DNA from 3 places in the Exiguobacterium sp. Helios genome. Region 1 is predicted to be linked to each of the others. Evidence: riboswitches for the same ligand, from Rfam matches in the RefSeq annotation. Region 1 holds a riboswitch; each other region holds the start of a gene.
The links. A riboswitch is a leader RNA that binds a small molecule or an ion and turns the genes downstream of it on or off. The one in region 1 is predicted to bind thiamine pyrophosphate.
Positions count from the first base shown of each region.

Region 2: another riboswitch for thiamine pyrophosphate. It lies ahead of tenA (thiaminase II); the one in region 1 lies ahead of HNY42_RS07605 (thiamine phosphate synthase).
Region 3: another riboswitch for thiamine pyrophosphate. It lies ahead of thiT (energy-coupled thiamine transporter ThiT); the one in region 1 lies ahead of HNY42_RS07605 (thiamine phosphate synthase).

Region 1 covers NZ_CP053557.1:1,485,290-1,490,124, reverse strand. The annotation lists gene HNY42_RS07620 (thiazole synthase) at 1-87, opposite strand, end outside; gene thiS (sulfur carrier protein ThiS) at 89-292, opposite strand; gene HNY42_RS07610 (NAD(P)/FAD-dependent oxidoreductase) at 289-1,278, opposite strand; gene HNY42_RS07605 (thiamine phosphate synthase) at 1,275-1,871, opposite strand; TPP riboswitch at 1,962-2,064, opposite strand; gene nagZ (beta-N-acetylhexosaminidase) at 2,124-3,353, opposite strand; gene HNY42_RS07595 (OsmC family protein) at 3,359-3,784, opposite strand; gene HNY42_RS07590 (MFS transporter) at 3,989-4,835, shown strand, end outside.
Region 2 covers NZ_CP053557.1:1,217,960-1,222,794, reverse strand. The annotation lists gene HNY42_RS06255 (class I SAM-dependent methyltransferase) at 1-1,062, opposite strand, end outside; gene HNY42_RS06250 (sporulation protein) at 1,181-1,954, shown strand; gene tenA (thiaminase II) at 2,022-2,717, opposite strand; TPP riboswitch at 2,791-2,896, opposite strand; gene HNY42_RS06240 (DUF1002 domain-containing protein) at 3,087-3,968, shown strand; gene abc-f (ribosomal protection-like ABC-F family protein) at 4,247-4,835, shown strand, end outside.
Region 3 covers NZ_CP053557.1:2,165,599-2,170,433, reverse strand. The annotation lists gene pknB (Stk1 family PASTA domain-containing Ser/Thr kinase) at 1-214, shown strand, start outside; gene rsgA (ribosome small subunit-dependent GTPase A) at 252-1,157, shown strand; gene rpe (ribulose-phosphate 3-epimerase) at 1,159-1,815, shown strand; TPP riboswitch at 1,839-1,945, shown strand; gene thiT (energy-coupled thiamine transporter ThiT) at 2,010-2,570, shown strand; gene HNY42_RS11385 (thiamine diphosphokinase) at 2,570-3,178, shown strand; gene HNY42_RS11380 (amino acid permease) at 3,234-4,637, opposite strand; gene rpmB (50S ribosomal protein L28) at 4,778-4,835, opposite strand, start outside.

The DNA of each region.
Region 1 (4,835 bases):
CGCTTGCTGTTGCTTCTCATTATCCGAATATTTTCCTGTCCCCAGTAACAATCGTGATGCAAATGTTTTTCCGCCAATTTCTAACATGTTATCCGCCTCCTACAAAATGAACGATTTCAATGACATCTCCGGACGTAACGTCCGTATCCGGATAGCTCGACCGGTCGATGATTTGATGATTCTGCTCGATGATGACGACTTGTCCCTGAATCTCCAGTTTTTCTAACAAGTCGTGTAACGTCTTGATTTCCTCTGTCAAAGCATAGTTTTTCCCATTCAATCGGATAGTCATCTGCTTTCCTCCTGTCGTCGGCTGTTAAAACCATCCAGTGTCACTCTTGGCGTTTGCCCCATGAGACAATCGGCCAAGACGTTGGCCGTCGCAGGGGCCAGTAAGATGCCATGCCGGTGATGGCCTGACGCGACGAACAACCCATCGATTCCGTCCACTGCTCCGAGATACGGCAGACCGTCCCCGGTTTGCGGTCGAACACCGGACCAAGCTTCCACGAACACGGCCTCTGCAAGCGGCGGATAGAGCTTTACTGCTGCATTCAATAACAAACGAATACTGTTCAGACTGACGGTCGTTGATTCATCACCAACCCGTTCCGTCGCCCCGATGATGATCCGTCCGTCTGCTTTCGGGACTAAATAGACCGCATCACCAAACAGCGTCCGATTGAGTTGTCCGGTCGTCAGCCGGACAGACAGACACTCGCCCTTGACCGGAAGTGTGTTAATCGTCACTCCGACCGTCTGTAACAATTCTTCCGATCCGCGACCACCGGCGACAATAATTTGTCTGCCCGCCCGTAGCCCCCGGTTCGTCTCGGCGCCGGTCACCGTTTGTCCGTCCCGTACGAGACGTGCTACGACCGTTGCCTCTTCGATTCCCCCGCCCCGTCGTTCGATCGCACTGCGTAATGCTTGTGCAAGCAACCGCGGATCAACCTGTCCGACCGAATCAAACGTCCGCCAGTGATGTGCCTGTTGCATATGAAACGGTTGTTCCAGATACCCGCTTCCGAGACCGGTCTCGTCAAACAATTGTTGCACGAATTCCGGATACAGCGTCCGGCTCAGCCGGGCCAGTTCATGTAACGGTGCCAGCAATTCTTCATCTGTCGCGAGCATTCCCGCTGCTGCTTGCGTCGCTCCCTGACCGACAGTTGACTGTTCAAGCAAATGAACGGTTTTCCCGCGCTGCAGGAGCTCATAGCCGAGCGTCAAACCAATGATGCCGGCTCCGATGATTAAAACATCCGGGCGTGTCATCGTTGCATCACCGCCCGGAACCGGTTGGCTGCTTCGACCGGAGACGCCTGACCGAGAATGCCCGACAAGACGGCCCCGCCTGCGCAGCCGGTCGCCAGGATATCCGGCAGATTGTCCGGTGTAATGCCACCAATTGCAATGACAGGAATCGATGTCCAGTCGACAACTTGTTTCAAGGCGTCGAGTCCCCGGGGCGGTACACCCGGTTTTGATCCCGTCTCAAAAATATGGCCATACAGGACGTAATCAGCACCGGCTTGTTCCGCCGCTATCGCTTCCGTTAACGAGTGAACCGATTGACCGATCACCAGTTCCGGAAAACGGTGACGGACGAGGTCGACCGGAATGCTGCGTGTTGTCAGCTGAACTCCGGTGCCGGTGACGACTGCCACGTCCAGCCGGTCATGGACAATTAATTGCTCTGCCTTTACGCCTCGTCGCACGAGTGTTTCGATGCACACGACCAGTTCCTTCGCTGACCATAACGGCTCCCGCAGATGAATCCGGTCGACGGATAGTGCGAGTTTCGGCAACAGCTGTTCGAGTATGTCCGGACGCCGCTTGCCGGTTGTCATCAGATGTAACTGGCTCATCATTTCCCCCTTTCCACACGAAAAAGGACCACCCCATGAACTGATGGAGTGGTCCTACAAAAAAGGGCGACAGTTGTCGCATCCTCTATGAATGATCGGAATCCACTTCCCTCCGCTAGTACGAACTAGATCAGGTTCAAAGGGTCCGGATACTTCCGTCTCAGTCTGCTGCGAGACTCCCCTAGTGTAGATATTGATTTGTGTGGTACGCCTGTAGTTTACCACGGGTAGTCCGATTTGTTCTACCCTTGATTAGTGTCGTATGTCCGATTCGAGCGCTTTGACCTGCTCGATTAGCTTTTCATACGCGTCGACGCGTTTCGTTTCCGACAAGTCATACGTTTGTTTTAAGCGTAATACCCTCATGACTTTCTGATCAAGGTCTGCTCTCGACAATTTACCTTGTTTGATCCGTGTCATGATTTCCTTGTGAACAGACGCGTATGCGCCGGGCGATGAGAACATCGCCATATCCGCACCATTTTCGAGGGCAAGACTTGCCGCCTGGGCAAGTCCGTACCGTTCTGTGATGGCTCCCATGACCAAATCGTCCGTGATGATGACACCGTCAAACTTCAGCTCATCCCGTAACACCCCGGTCATGACGGGTTTCGACAACGAAGACGGACGGGTTTTGTCGAGTGCCGGAAACAGGATATGCGCGACCATGACCATCTCGGCCCCTTCCTGAATCGCCCGTTTGAACGGGACCAGCTCCGTCTGCTCGAGTTCCGCTTTCGTCGCATCGACCCGCGGTAGACCGACATGTGAGTCGACGGTCGTATCCCCGTGTCCCGGAAAATGTTTGACGACCGGAACGATGTCTTCTTCTTTCATGCCCTGCATCAATGGCACACCAAGCCGGGCGACTTGTTGCGGATCCGCACTGAGCGCCCGGTCGCCGATGATTGGATTCGCCGGATTACTGTTCACATCAAGGACCGGTGCGAAATCCATATTAAAGCCGTAAAAACGGGAAATCGAACCAAGTGTCTGTCCGACTTCCTTCATCAATGCCGGATCATTTTTATGACCAAACGAGAGGCTCGGTGGTAATTTGAGCTGTGCGTCCGGGACCCGGCTGACCCGTCCGCCTTCCTCGTCAAAGCCAAGGAACGCTTTTGAATCAGCGGTTTGCGCCTTGGCAATCGCTGTTGTAAAGGTTTTCAGTTGATCGGTTGAAGTGATATTGCCACCAAGCAGCAGGACACCACCGAGCGCATGGTCCTGCAATAATTGACGATCCGCTTGTGTCAAAGCTGTTCCCGTTACCCCGATATACAGCAACTGATCGACTTTTTCCGCCGTCGACATGTTCGAAACGGTTTGCTTGAGTTGTTTCTCTGCCCGTTCAGCAGCAGAAGGTCGATCCGGCTGCGGCGGCTTTGTTTTCTTTGCCGGCTTCGGTTGCGGGTCAGCGGGTTGTACGGGCTCGTCAGCACAACCGGCAAGGAGGACGCTTGCCAACAGAACAGGGACCATCCGTTTCAAATCGGTTCCTCGTTCCGGACGCCGTTGATCGAGTAATAAACTTCAATCTCCGCGTTCAGCGATTGCGAGACCGAGCAGTATTTGTCTTTTGATAAGGCAATCGCCCGGCGGACTTTATCGTCCGGTAAATCACCTTCGAGCCGGTAATGAATCGAGATCGTCGTGAAACGCCGGGGATGATCATCCGCCCGTTCGCCTTCGATATCCATTTCAAATGACGTCAGCGTCAAGCGCATCTTTTCTAAAATCGAGACGATATCGATGCCGGTACAGCCGGCAACGGCATGAAGCAAGAGCTCCGTCGGCCGGGGTGCCTGATTGTCCCCACCGTTTTCCGGAGCTGCATCCATCGCTAAGTGATGTCCGGATTCGGTTTCCCCGCTGAAGCCCATCTTTTGATTCCAAGTGACTGTTGCTTGCATCAAGATCACGTCCTTTTCTGATTTAGGTGATGTTTCCTACTCTGTTAGTATACCCGAATCAATGACAAGTGAAATTGACTGTCTATTCACAATAATGCTTCTTTTTCCGGGTCAGGTAAATCCGGTTTCCGCCCTTCTTAAATCATGCTATTCTGATAAACGATAGTTTTTTTGCGCACAGGCGCCAGAAGTGGGGAATTGTATATGTCATCATCATCGACTCGTTTGAGTCAAGCCGACTGGCTGTTAATCGCGACGTTATCCATGTTGACTTTTGTCCTTGGAACAAGCGAATTCGTCATCGTCGGTATTTTATCTGAAATTGCGGACGGTCTGAACATCACAATTGCGAAAGCCGGCACGCTCGTCTCCGCCTTTGCGATCGCCTTCGCCATCGGAACACCGATTACGATGTCCTTGACCGGACACCTTGAGCGGCGGAAGTTAATGCTCAGTCTGATTTTTGTCTGGATTATTCTGAATATCTGCAGCGGGATCGCACCGAATTATGAACTGTTGCTGTTGTCTCGGATCGTGACGGCTGTTCTGACGGGTGTCCTGATTTCACTGGCGATGGTCGTCGCAAGCGATAGTGTACCGATCGCAAAACGCGGCGTCGCCGTCTCGTTCATCTTTGGCGGATTTACGATGGCAAACGTTCTCGGTGTGCCGATCGGTACATTTATCGGACAACATGCCGGTTACGCCGCCTCGTTTTGGCTGACAAGCAGTCTTGGTGTCATCGCCCTGCTTGCTGTCTTGAAAGTCGTTCCGGTCCAGCAATCGGAATCGTCCGGCTCGATCCGCGAACAGCTCAGTTTACTCGCCAATCCACGGATCATGATTGCCTTTTTCATTCCGTCGTTCGGATTTGGTGCGACATACGTCGTCTATACGTATCTCGTCCCCGTGCTTGAGTTGGAACTGAAATTGCCGTCGGCCTGGATCAGTCCGATTTTACTCGCCTACGGTGTCGTCTCAATCTTCAGTAATATACTGGCCGGAAAAATCGCCAGCCGGAATCCGATCGGGCGTCTCCGGTTCGTCTTCA
Region 2 (4,835 bases), 270 kb from region 1:
CTTCGGATTTTTATAAGCCCGAATCAAGATATTTTTCGGCGTGTTTTCTAAATCAATGAACTCAAGCAGTTGCGTATCGTAGCCGACCAATGTCAACAACTCTGCCCGGATGGAATCCGTTGCGAGCGAAGCAAACTTTTCTTGAATCAATCCATGTTGCAGCATGACGTCAAGCGGTGAACAGTCCAGCTGACGGTTCAACTCCTTCTGACAACACGGGACACTGAGAATGACCGATGCATTCCAGTCGACTGCCCGGGCAAGCGCGACATCCGTCGCAACGTCACAAGCATGTAGCGTCACCATTAAATCAACTTCCGTATCCTGGTCGTAATCATGGACATCACCGACACGGAACGATAAATCATCATACCCTAAATCAGCAGCGATGGCTGTACAATCCTCGATGACTTCTTTTTTGAGATCAAGACCGGTGACGTTTAAATCAAATCCCTTGACGATTTTCAAGTAATGATAGAGAGCAAACGTCAGATACGATTTACCGCATCCAAAATCCAAAATCCGTAACGTACGCCCTTGCGGCAATACTGCGATACTGTCTTCGACGAATTCAAGAAAACGATTGATTTGTTTAAACTTATCATATTTTTGACGCTTGACCTGTCCTTCTTCCGTCATTACACCAAGACGAATCAAAAACGGTACCGGCACGCCGTCTTCTAACAAATGGCTTTTCTTTCGATTGTGAGACAGTTCGGCCTTTACCGGTTCCTTGCCTGTCGTCTTCAGTGAAACTTTCATTTTCTTCGAGAGTTGGAACTGGACTTCTTCCGTCTCGAAACGGAATAAAAATTGACGAAATTCGTTAAAATAGTCGTCCATTCGCAAAATAAATTCTTCTATACTTAAATTCTCATGCTTAATGATCCGTTCATGTTGAAACTCTAACTGGATTGCATACGTATCTCTAAGTAGAATCGGTTTTAACTTGATTCGACGCAGATCGTTTGATTTTTGGCGCGGACCACTAATCGTCGCGTGTATGAGTGAAGTTGCCTGCAGTTTTTCAGTGAGCAGGTCTTTTAATTGGTCTAGTTCCACGTATCGTCCCGTCCTTTTTTTGTTTGGTCTTTCGAAACTGTAGCAAATTCACCCGCGTTCGACAAGCAAGCAAGCTTTATTTTTAGTCGTCATACTTAATTTAAAGGAGGAACACAACATGTTCAAAAAAATTCTTTCACAAATCGGCATTGGTGCCGCAACGGTCGATACACGACTCGAACAAGATCACTGTGAACCCGGTGGAACGATTCAAGGAGTCGTTCATATTAAGGGCGGTAACGTCGATCAGGAAATCGCCCGGATTTATCTCGCCTTCAATACCCAGTACAAACAAGAAGTCGGGGACAGCACGGCATTCACGACGTTCACACTGGACCGGTTTGCATTAAATGAAGCCCCGTTTACGATTGAAGCAGACGTCGAACGGGAAATACCGTTTACGCTTCAAGTCCCTTTTAATACACCACTTTCCGTCAGCCAATCGAAGTCGTGGATCGAGACGGGTCTTGATATCGCGCAGGCGGTTGACCCTTCTGACCACGATGCTGTCGTCGTCAAAGCGAATGACTACCAATCGGTCATCCTTGAAGCGATGGAAAACCTCGGATTCCGCCTCAAGAAAGCTGATACAGAGAAATTGCCGGGCCGCTTCCGGAAAGATTTGCCGATCGCGCAGGAACTTGAGTATTCTGCCCGCGGTACTCATTATGCTCACAAGCTGGACGAAATCGAAGTTATCCTGTTGCAAGACCGGTTCGGCATCGACATCGTCGTCCAAATCGACCGCCGTGCCCACAGTCTCGGTTCGCTGTTCAGTGAAATGGCAGGAACCGATGAGACGATGACGAAACTTTCATTATCGAACCAGGACTTAACGAATCCGTCACTCGTGAAACAACGTCTCGCCGATTTGATTGAACACCACAGTTGATTGATGTTTTCTATAGAACAAACACCGGATCCGCTTATCGTCGGATCCGGTGTTTGTATTTCCTTCCTTACTTGGATGATGTCATTTCCATCGTCTGTTCGTACTGCCGTTCAAACGTTTCTTCCGCCCAGCCCATCTGCCAAAACATCAATTCGTAATAACAGCTTCTGACGAAATGTTGTTTCATCCGGACGCGTTCTTGTTCACTCGCCTTCTCTGCCAACTCATTTAACCGGTCAATCTGTTCAAAGACCACCCGCTCGAACCATTCGGAACTGTATGTCGCAATCCATTGCTGATAAATCGGTGAAGCCGGTGTCGCTGCCTGTAACTGTTGTCCAATCTCATAGTAAAGCCAGTAACACGGTAAAATCGCAGCGATGGTCTCCCCAAGCGTCCCTTCACTTGCATGGTGCATATGCGAAATATACGCATATGCGGTCGGTGCTGGTTCAAACTCTGCCAGTGTCTTGTCCGAAATCCCAAGCGGTTCAAAAAACGATTGATGCAGACTGAGTTCTGCAGCATAGGTCGACGTCGCATGTTCCGCGAGTTCGGCAATCGTCGCGAAGTCCTGTGCCTTCGACGCGGCCCGCGCCTGAATTTTCGCGAAATGTTTTAAGTAATAGGCATCCTGTAGGACGTAATGGCGAAATTTTGCTTCTGGTAGTGTTCCATCCGCAATCCCTGTCACGAATGGATGGGTAAAGCTGCTGTCCCAATACCGTTTTGCCGCTTGCCGGATTTCTTCACTGAATGTCATGTTGGTTCCCCCTTTTGTAATCAAAAAACGCCACACCTGATGTCAGGCATGACGTGAAAAGACCATAAAAAGAGGATCGTCCACGCCACTTCCCTCCGTAAGTCCAAACTTAATCAGGTTCAAAGGGTCCGAACGTCTCCGTCGTCTCAGTCAGCCTACTGACTCCCCTAGTGGTCGCTATTTGATTTGTTTTGAGTTTATCATGATTTGATGTGGAATTGACCCATTCTCGTCATTTCACTCCATTTTTTTGTACAATGGAACATGACGGAAGGTGGATGACGGCTCGTCCTTGAGACCGATTCTCTTCTGTCGCCGGTCGATTAGACTAAATTTAGTACCTGATACTTAACTTATGGAGGAACTTTTATGAATAAAACCATGACATGGACCGCTTCGGCATTACTTGCTACTACCTTACTGCTACCGACGACCGCATCTGCTGAACAAGTGGTCGACAAAACAATCGTCACCCTTGGCGAATCACTTGGGGCAAAGGATAAATCGTGGGTCTTGTCCCGTCTGAATGCACCGGAAGGCATTACTCCGATTATTGCAACATCTGCGGATGAAGAAAAATATCTCGGGAAAAACATTCCCCAATCACAACGGGGTGGCGGCATGTACTCTTCCGCTAAAATTGAGTTGGCTGAAAAAGGTGATGGATTATCTGTCGCGACCGAAAACATCACCTGGGTCACAAAAGACATGTACCTCAACGCCCTCGTCACAGCGGGTGTAACGGATGCGGACATTACGATCACGTCCCCGTACAAGGTAACCGGAACTTCGGCTTTGACCGGGATCATGAAAGCGTATGATCAAACATCTGCCGAGACCGGCATCAAACTGACGGATGAACGAAAAGACCTTGCCCAGCAAGAACTCTCTGTGACATCCGATGTCGGGAAAACGGTCGGGACGGATAAAGTCGCCGACTTGATGAATGAAATCAAAGCGGAAATCGCGAAACAACAGCCGGAAACGAAGGTCGAGATTGAAAACGTCATCGTCCAAGTCATCCAAAACAATAACATCAATTTATCCGATGCTCAGATGGACCGGTTGACCGGACTGTTTAATCAAATGGAACAAGCGGACCTGAACTGGGGTCAAATCGAGAGTGGTCTAAAAGATGCCGGACAAGATATCCAGGCCTTCGCGACCTCAGAAGAGACAAAAGGATTTTTTGCGAAGTTGTTTGATGGTCTCAGTGCATTCTTCAACTCGATTGCCGGCTTATTTAAATAAAGATTAACGTTTTCTTTTCTGTCAGGCATGGTAAAATAGATGTATTGAATCGGAAAAGGTGGTGTGGAGACATGGGTTTTGCTGCGTGTAAGCATTGGTTGATGGAACAACTGTATCTGTTGCGCGCGATTTTTCATGGAATGGCGTTCTAAGGGACTAGTCTGCCCTTTTTTAACGAACCTCATACCTGAAAAATAAAGCAAAGCGCATCTTCCACGAGTCAAGGAGAGTGCTGTTTGCGCTCTCCTTTTTTTGATGCGCCAGAGAGGACATTTCATATGATGATCTGCGACATCCAACACCTGACAAAACAATTCGGAGGCGACGATATCTTAACGGACGTCTCCCTCTTTATCGAGCACCAAGACCGCATCGGCTTGATCGGCCGAAACGGAAGCGGTAAAACGACGCTCTTACGTTTGATTGCCCGTCTTGATTCCGAAGACAGCGGAACGATTTATCAAAAAAGCGGGCTCTCCATCGGTTATTTGGCACAACTTCCCGTGTTCGACAACGTAATGACGGGGCGTGATGTCCTGTGGACTGCCTTCGCCACGCTTGTCGATTTACAACGCTCCCTGCAACAAATCGAACGGGACATGGCGACAAAAACGGATCAAATCGATCAGTTGCTCGAACGCTACACGCAAGAGACCGAAGCTTTTGAGCGCCAAGGCGGGTATTTGCTGGATTCCAAAATCGACCGGATGATTAACGGCTTGCAGTTGCATGCCCTTTTGGACCGTCCGTTTGAGCAGCTCAGCGGCGGCGAACAGACCAAAATCTGCCTCGGAAGGATGTTGTTGACCGAGCCGGAGTTGTTGATCCTCGACGAACCGACGAACCATCTGGATTTAGACGCCGTCG
Region 3 (4,835 bases), 680 kb from region 1:
CGAGGAGCCTGCGCCACGTCAACTCGTCCGGATTGAGACGGAAGATGCCAAAGGAAAACGAACCGTCATCGAAGAATCGATTGATCAGGATGAAACGTTTGATGTTCCATTGACGATTGATCCGGGAGAAGAAGGCAAGATTACGATTTATAAAGATGACGAAGTTTACCGGGCGAAGACGATTACGTACAATCAGGCAAAATCACAAGAATAACGAGCAGGACGTTAATCCTGACAAAGGAGGGCATAGGATGGCAGAAAATCGAATTGAAGATAATCGGGATGGAACGATTATCCGTTTACAGGGTGGCTTTTATGATGTCATGACGCCTCAAGGTGAAATCCGTTCACGGGCACGCGGTAATTTCAGAAAACGGGGCATCAGCCCTGTCGTCGGCGATGAAGTCGTGTTACACATCGAAAGTGAGACCGGATATATCCTGGAAGTAAAAGACCGTCAAAATTTCTTGGTCCGCCCACCAGTTGCCAATATCGATCAAGCTTTGTTGGTCGTATCGGCAGCAGAACCTGATTTTTCTGCCCATCTGTTGGACCGGTTTTTAGTGTTGATTGAAGCAAAGGAAATTCAACCGATCATCATCTTGACGAAGATGGACTTGTTACAAGGTGAAGCCGAACAAGGGGTATTGGAAGCCATTGCCGCTTACCGGACCATCGGATATCACGTCATCGAAACTTCAAGTGAGACATTGGCCGGAGTCGAATCTGTCCGTCCGTTGTTAAAAGATAAAACGAGTGTCCTGGCCGGACAATCCGGTGTAGGGAAAAGTTCGTTGTTGAATGCCTTGGAACCTTCGTTGGCACTGGAAACGAGTCATATTTCGAAGGCACTTGGTCGTGGACGCCATACTACCCGTCATGTGACATTGATTCCGCTTGGCGAAGGCTTAATTGCAGATACCCCGGGATTTTCGAATCTCGATTTTCCGCACGAAATGGAACTCGAGGAGTTACGATGGTGTTTCCCTGAATTTGTTGCTTTACAGGACGAATGCAAGTACCGTGGCTGTCTGCACTTGAATGAGCCCGGTTGTGCCGTTAAAAAAGCCGTCGAGGCCCATGAAATCATGGCTTCCCGGTATACGAATTATGGTATGTTTGTAGAGGAAATCAAGAATCGGACGCGGAGGTATTAAGATGATTAAAATCGCACCATCAATCTTATCAGCAGATTTTGCAAATTTAGAGCGGGATGTCAAAGCAGTTGAAGCGGCGGGAGCCGATTATATCCATTTTGATGTCATGGATGGTCAATTTGTTCCGAACATTTCCTTTGGACTCCCTGTATTAAGCAGTTTACGTCAAAAAACAGATATGGTTCTCGACGTCCATCTCATGATTGATCGTCCGGAAAACTTTGTCGAATCCTTCGTTGCAGCAGGTGCTGATATCGTAACCTTCCACGTGGAGGCGACGAATCATGTCCATCGTGTGTTGCAACAAATCAAAGCAGCTGGAGCGAAAGCAGGAGTAGTACTCAACCCGCATACGCCGCTGTCGACGATCGAACACGTGCTTGAAGATGTGGACATGGTCTTATTGATGACGGTCAATCCGGGATTCGGCGGACAAGCGTTCATTCCAGGTGTGATGAAGAAATTAAATCAACTGGCTGCAATGAAAGCAGAACAAAATCTATCCTTCGAGATTGAAATCGATGGTGGAGTTAATGCGGAAACAGCAAAATTATGTATCGAGAATGGGGCAAACGTACTTGTTGCAGGTTCCGCTATCTACAATGCACCGGATTATTCAGAAGCAATCACTAGTATTCGGAATGCTGCTCACGTATAATAGGGGCAGAATCAAAATTAAATGATGACCGCAAGGGGTGTCGCGTCAAGCGGCTGAGAGAAGTGATTGGACTTTAACCCTTCGAACCTGTTCCGTTCAGACGGACGTAGGGATGTGGCGCACGCAGGCAGTACGGCGTTCGTCGTACTGCCTTTTTGCCGTCCTGCGATTTTATTTTTTAGGAGGAAAAAAGGATGAAACGGCTACAAATGTTAATGGAAATTGCAATCTTTGCAAGTCTTGGTGTGGTGTTCGATTTATTGATCCCATTTAAAATGCCGCAAGGTGGTTCAATTAGTTTAGCGATGTTACCGATTTTCGTCATGGCGTTTCGTCACGGCGTTGTCGGTGGGGTCGTGACGGGAGCGCTCGTCGGAACGATTCAACTGATGTTCGCTCCACAAATCCTGACGGTCGTCCAGCCGTTACTCGATTATACGATCGCGTTTGGAGTCGTCGGACTGAGCGGACTGTTCGCACGGAAAGTCAAAAAAGCAGCAGCAGCCGGGAAAAATGGCCGTCTAATGGCGATTGTACTAGGTGCGACATTGCTTGGTGCAGGTTTCCGTTATGTCTGTCACGTCATTAGTGGAATCGTGTTCTTCGCTGAGTATGCGGAAGGTCCGGTCGTCCCGTATTCGTTGATCTATAACGCGACGTATATGGTTCCATCGTATCTGTTATGTGGTATTGTCGCAGGACTCCTGTTTACGACAGCACCACGACTTCTTCGTTATTCAGCACGGGGTGTCTGATGCGGGTTGTGATTGTAGCGGCCGGTCCGGCGGAAGACATCCCGTCCCTGAAACCGTTTATGGATGAGAAGACGGTTGTCATCGCTGTTGACGGAGGTGTCACCGTTTTGGCACAGCAAGGTTTCGCTTTTGACTTGGCGATTGGGGACTTTGATTCTCTCGGATACAAACCGGAAGGAGCGATCATCCATCCGGCTGAAAAGGATGAGACCGACTTGGAACTGGCTTTACGACATGTCAGTCAACAGTATGAAGCAACGGAAGTGTTAATATTCGGTGCGACCGGAGGACGACTTGATATGACGCTTCAAAACGTCTATCTGCTAAAACAATTTCCGGCAGTCCGCTTGATGACGAAGCGGGAAGAGGTTCGTTTCTTACAGCCGGGGACGTATGAGATCGAGGCAGATGGATTTCACTATCTCTCTTTCATCCCGCTCGTTCCGACATGTTTGACCCTCCGCGGGGTCAAGTACCCGTTGACGAATCATGACGTGCCGGTCGGCGGATCATTGACCGTCAGCAATGAATGGACACATCACGGAGTGGCGAACGTGACGGTGCATACCGGTGAAGTGATTGCTTTAAGAAGTTTGTCAGACCACTAAAAAACGTGATCGGCTTTAGGATATCCTAAAAGTCGATCACGTTTTTTGTAGTTTTTTAAGATTCCAATGTCGAGCTGGCTGCCTGACGTTCAGTTTGAGCCGCAATATGTTTTCCTTTGACGAACAGGTGGTAAGAGGCCCACGTCAAGAGGAAGAATGGAACACCTATATACAGCGCAATCCGTTGATCCGCTTGGAATGCCAAGCTGATCAGTACAAGCATGTTTAAAGAGAACGAGATAATCGGCAAGACCGGGAAGAACGGAGTCTTGAATTTCAATTCACTGACAGCATGTCCCTCTTTGATGAATTGACGACGGAAGGCGATCTGTGAAGCAGAAATCGAAATCCAACCGACTTGCGCACCGAGTCCGGCGAGTGACAACAACCAGATGAAGACGGTATCTTCCGCGAAAAAGGCAGTCAATAGTGATAACATCGCAAACAGCATCGTAAAGCACAAAGCGCGCATAGGTACTCCGCGTGAGTTGACGATGGCAAGTTTTTTCGAAATCATGCCTTCTTGTGACATCGACCATAACATCCGAGTAGCAGCGTACAACCCCGAGTTCCCGACCGACAGTAAGGCTGTCAACACGACGATGTTCATTAAATCAGCTGCATAAGGAATTCCGATGGCATCAAATACCATGATGAACGGACTGCTGATGCCGCCGGCTGTTTCGTAAGGAATCAAGGCGCCGACAATCGTAATCGAGAGGACGAAGAAGATGAACGTCCGCCAGACGGTATTACGGATTGCTTTTGGAATCGATTTTTCTGGATCGTTTGATTCTCCGGCAGCAACCCCAATCAATTCGGTTCCTTGGAACGCAAAGTTGACGGCAATCATCGTCGTCAATACCCCCAGGGCGCCGTTCGGGAATAATCCGTTTGAAGTAAAATTGGCGAACAAACTTTCCGGACGTGCTGCCGCCATATCAATCCAGCCAAACCAAGCCGCTCCCCCGAGCACGATGAAAAATAGAATGGCAAGGACTTTCAGGCTCGAGAACCAAAACTCAGCCTCCCCGAAGGCTTTTGCGGAGACCGCATTGAGACCGAATAAAAGGACGGTGAAAATCGCACACCAGATGACGATTGGTGTATCCGGAAACCATCGATCCATCAGACTGCCGGCTGCCGTGATTTCGAGCGCCACCGTGACAGCCCAACCGAGCCAGTAAATCCAACCGACGGCAAATCCGATACCCGGTCCGATGAACCGTGTCGTATACGTTTGGAAAGATCCTGAGACCGGCATATGGACAGCCATCTCCCCTAAACATAACATCGTCAGATACATGATGGTCCCACCCACGATGTAACTGAGAACCGCCCCGAGCGGTCCCGCTTGCGAAATCGTCAATCCAGAACCGAGGAACAGTCCCGTACCGATAATCCCTCCGAGTGAAATCATGAAGAGATGTCGGCTTGTCATTTCTCTTTTTAACTGCATGTTGACCCTTCCCCCTTGAAAAAAATAACTGCTCACTTATTGTAAGCGTTTTCAATTATTCAGACAATTAGTTTATAAGAAAAATAAAAAAAGAACAAAAAAAGAACCGGAAGGGAAGATTCCCATCCGGTTACTGCGCCTTATACGCGTTCGACTTTACCTGATTTGAGCGCTCGAGCTGAAACCCAAACCTTTTTA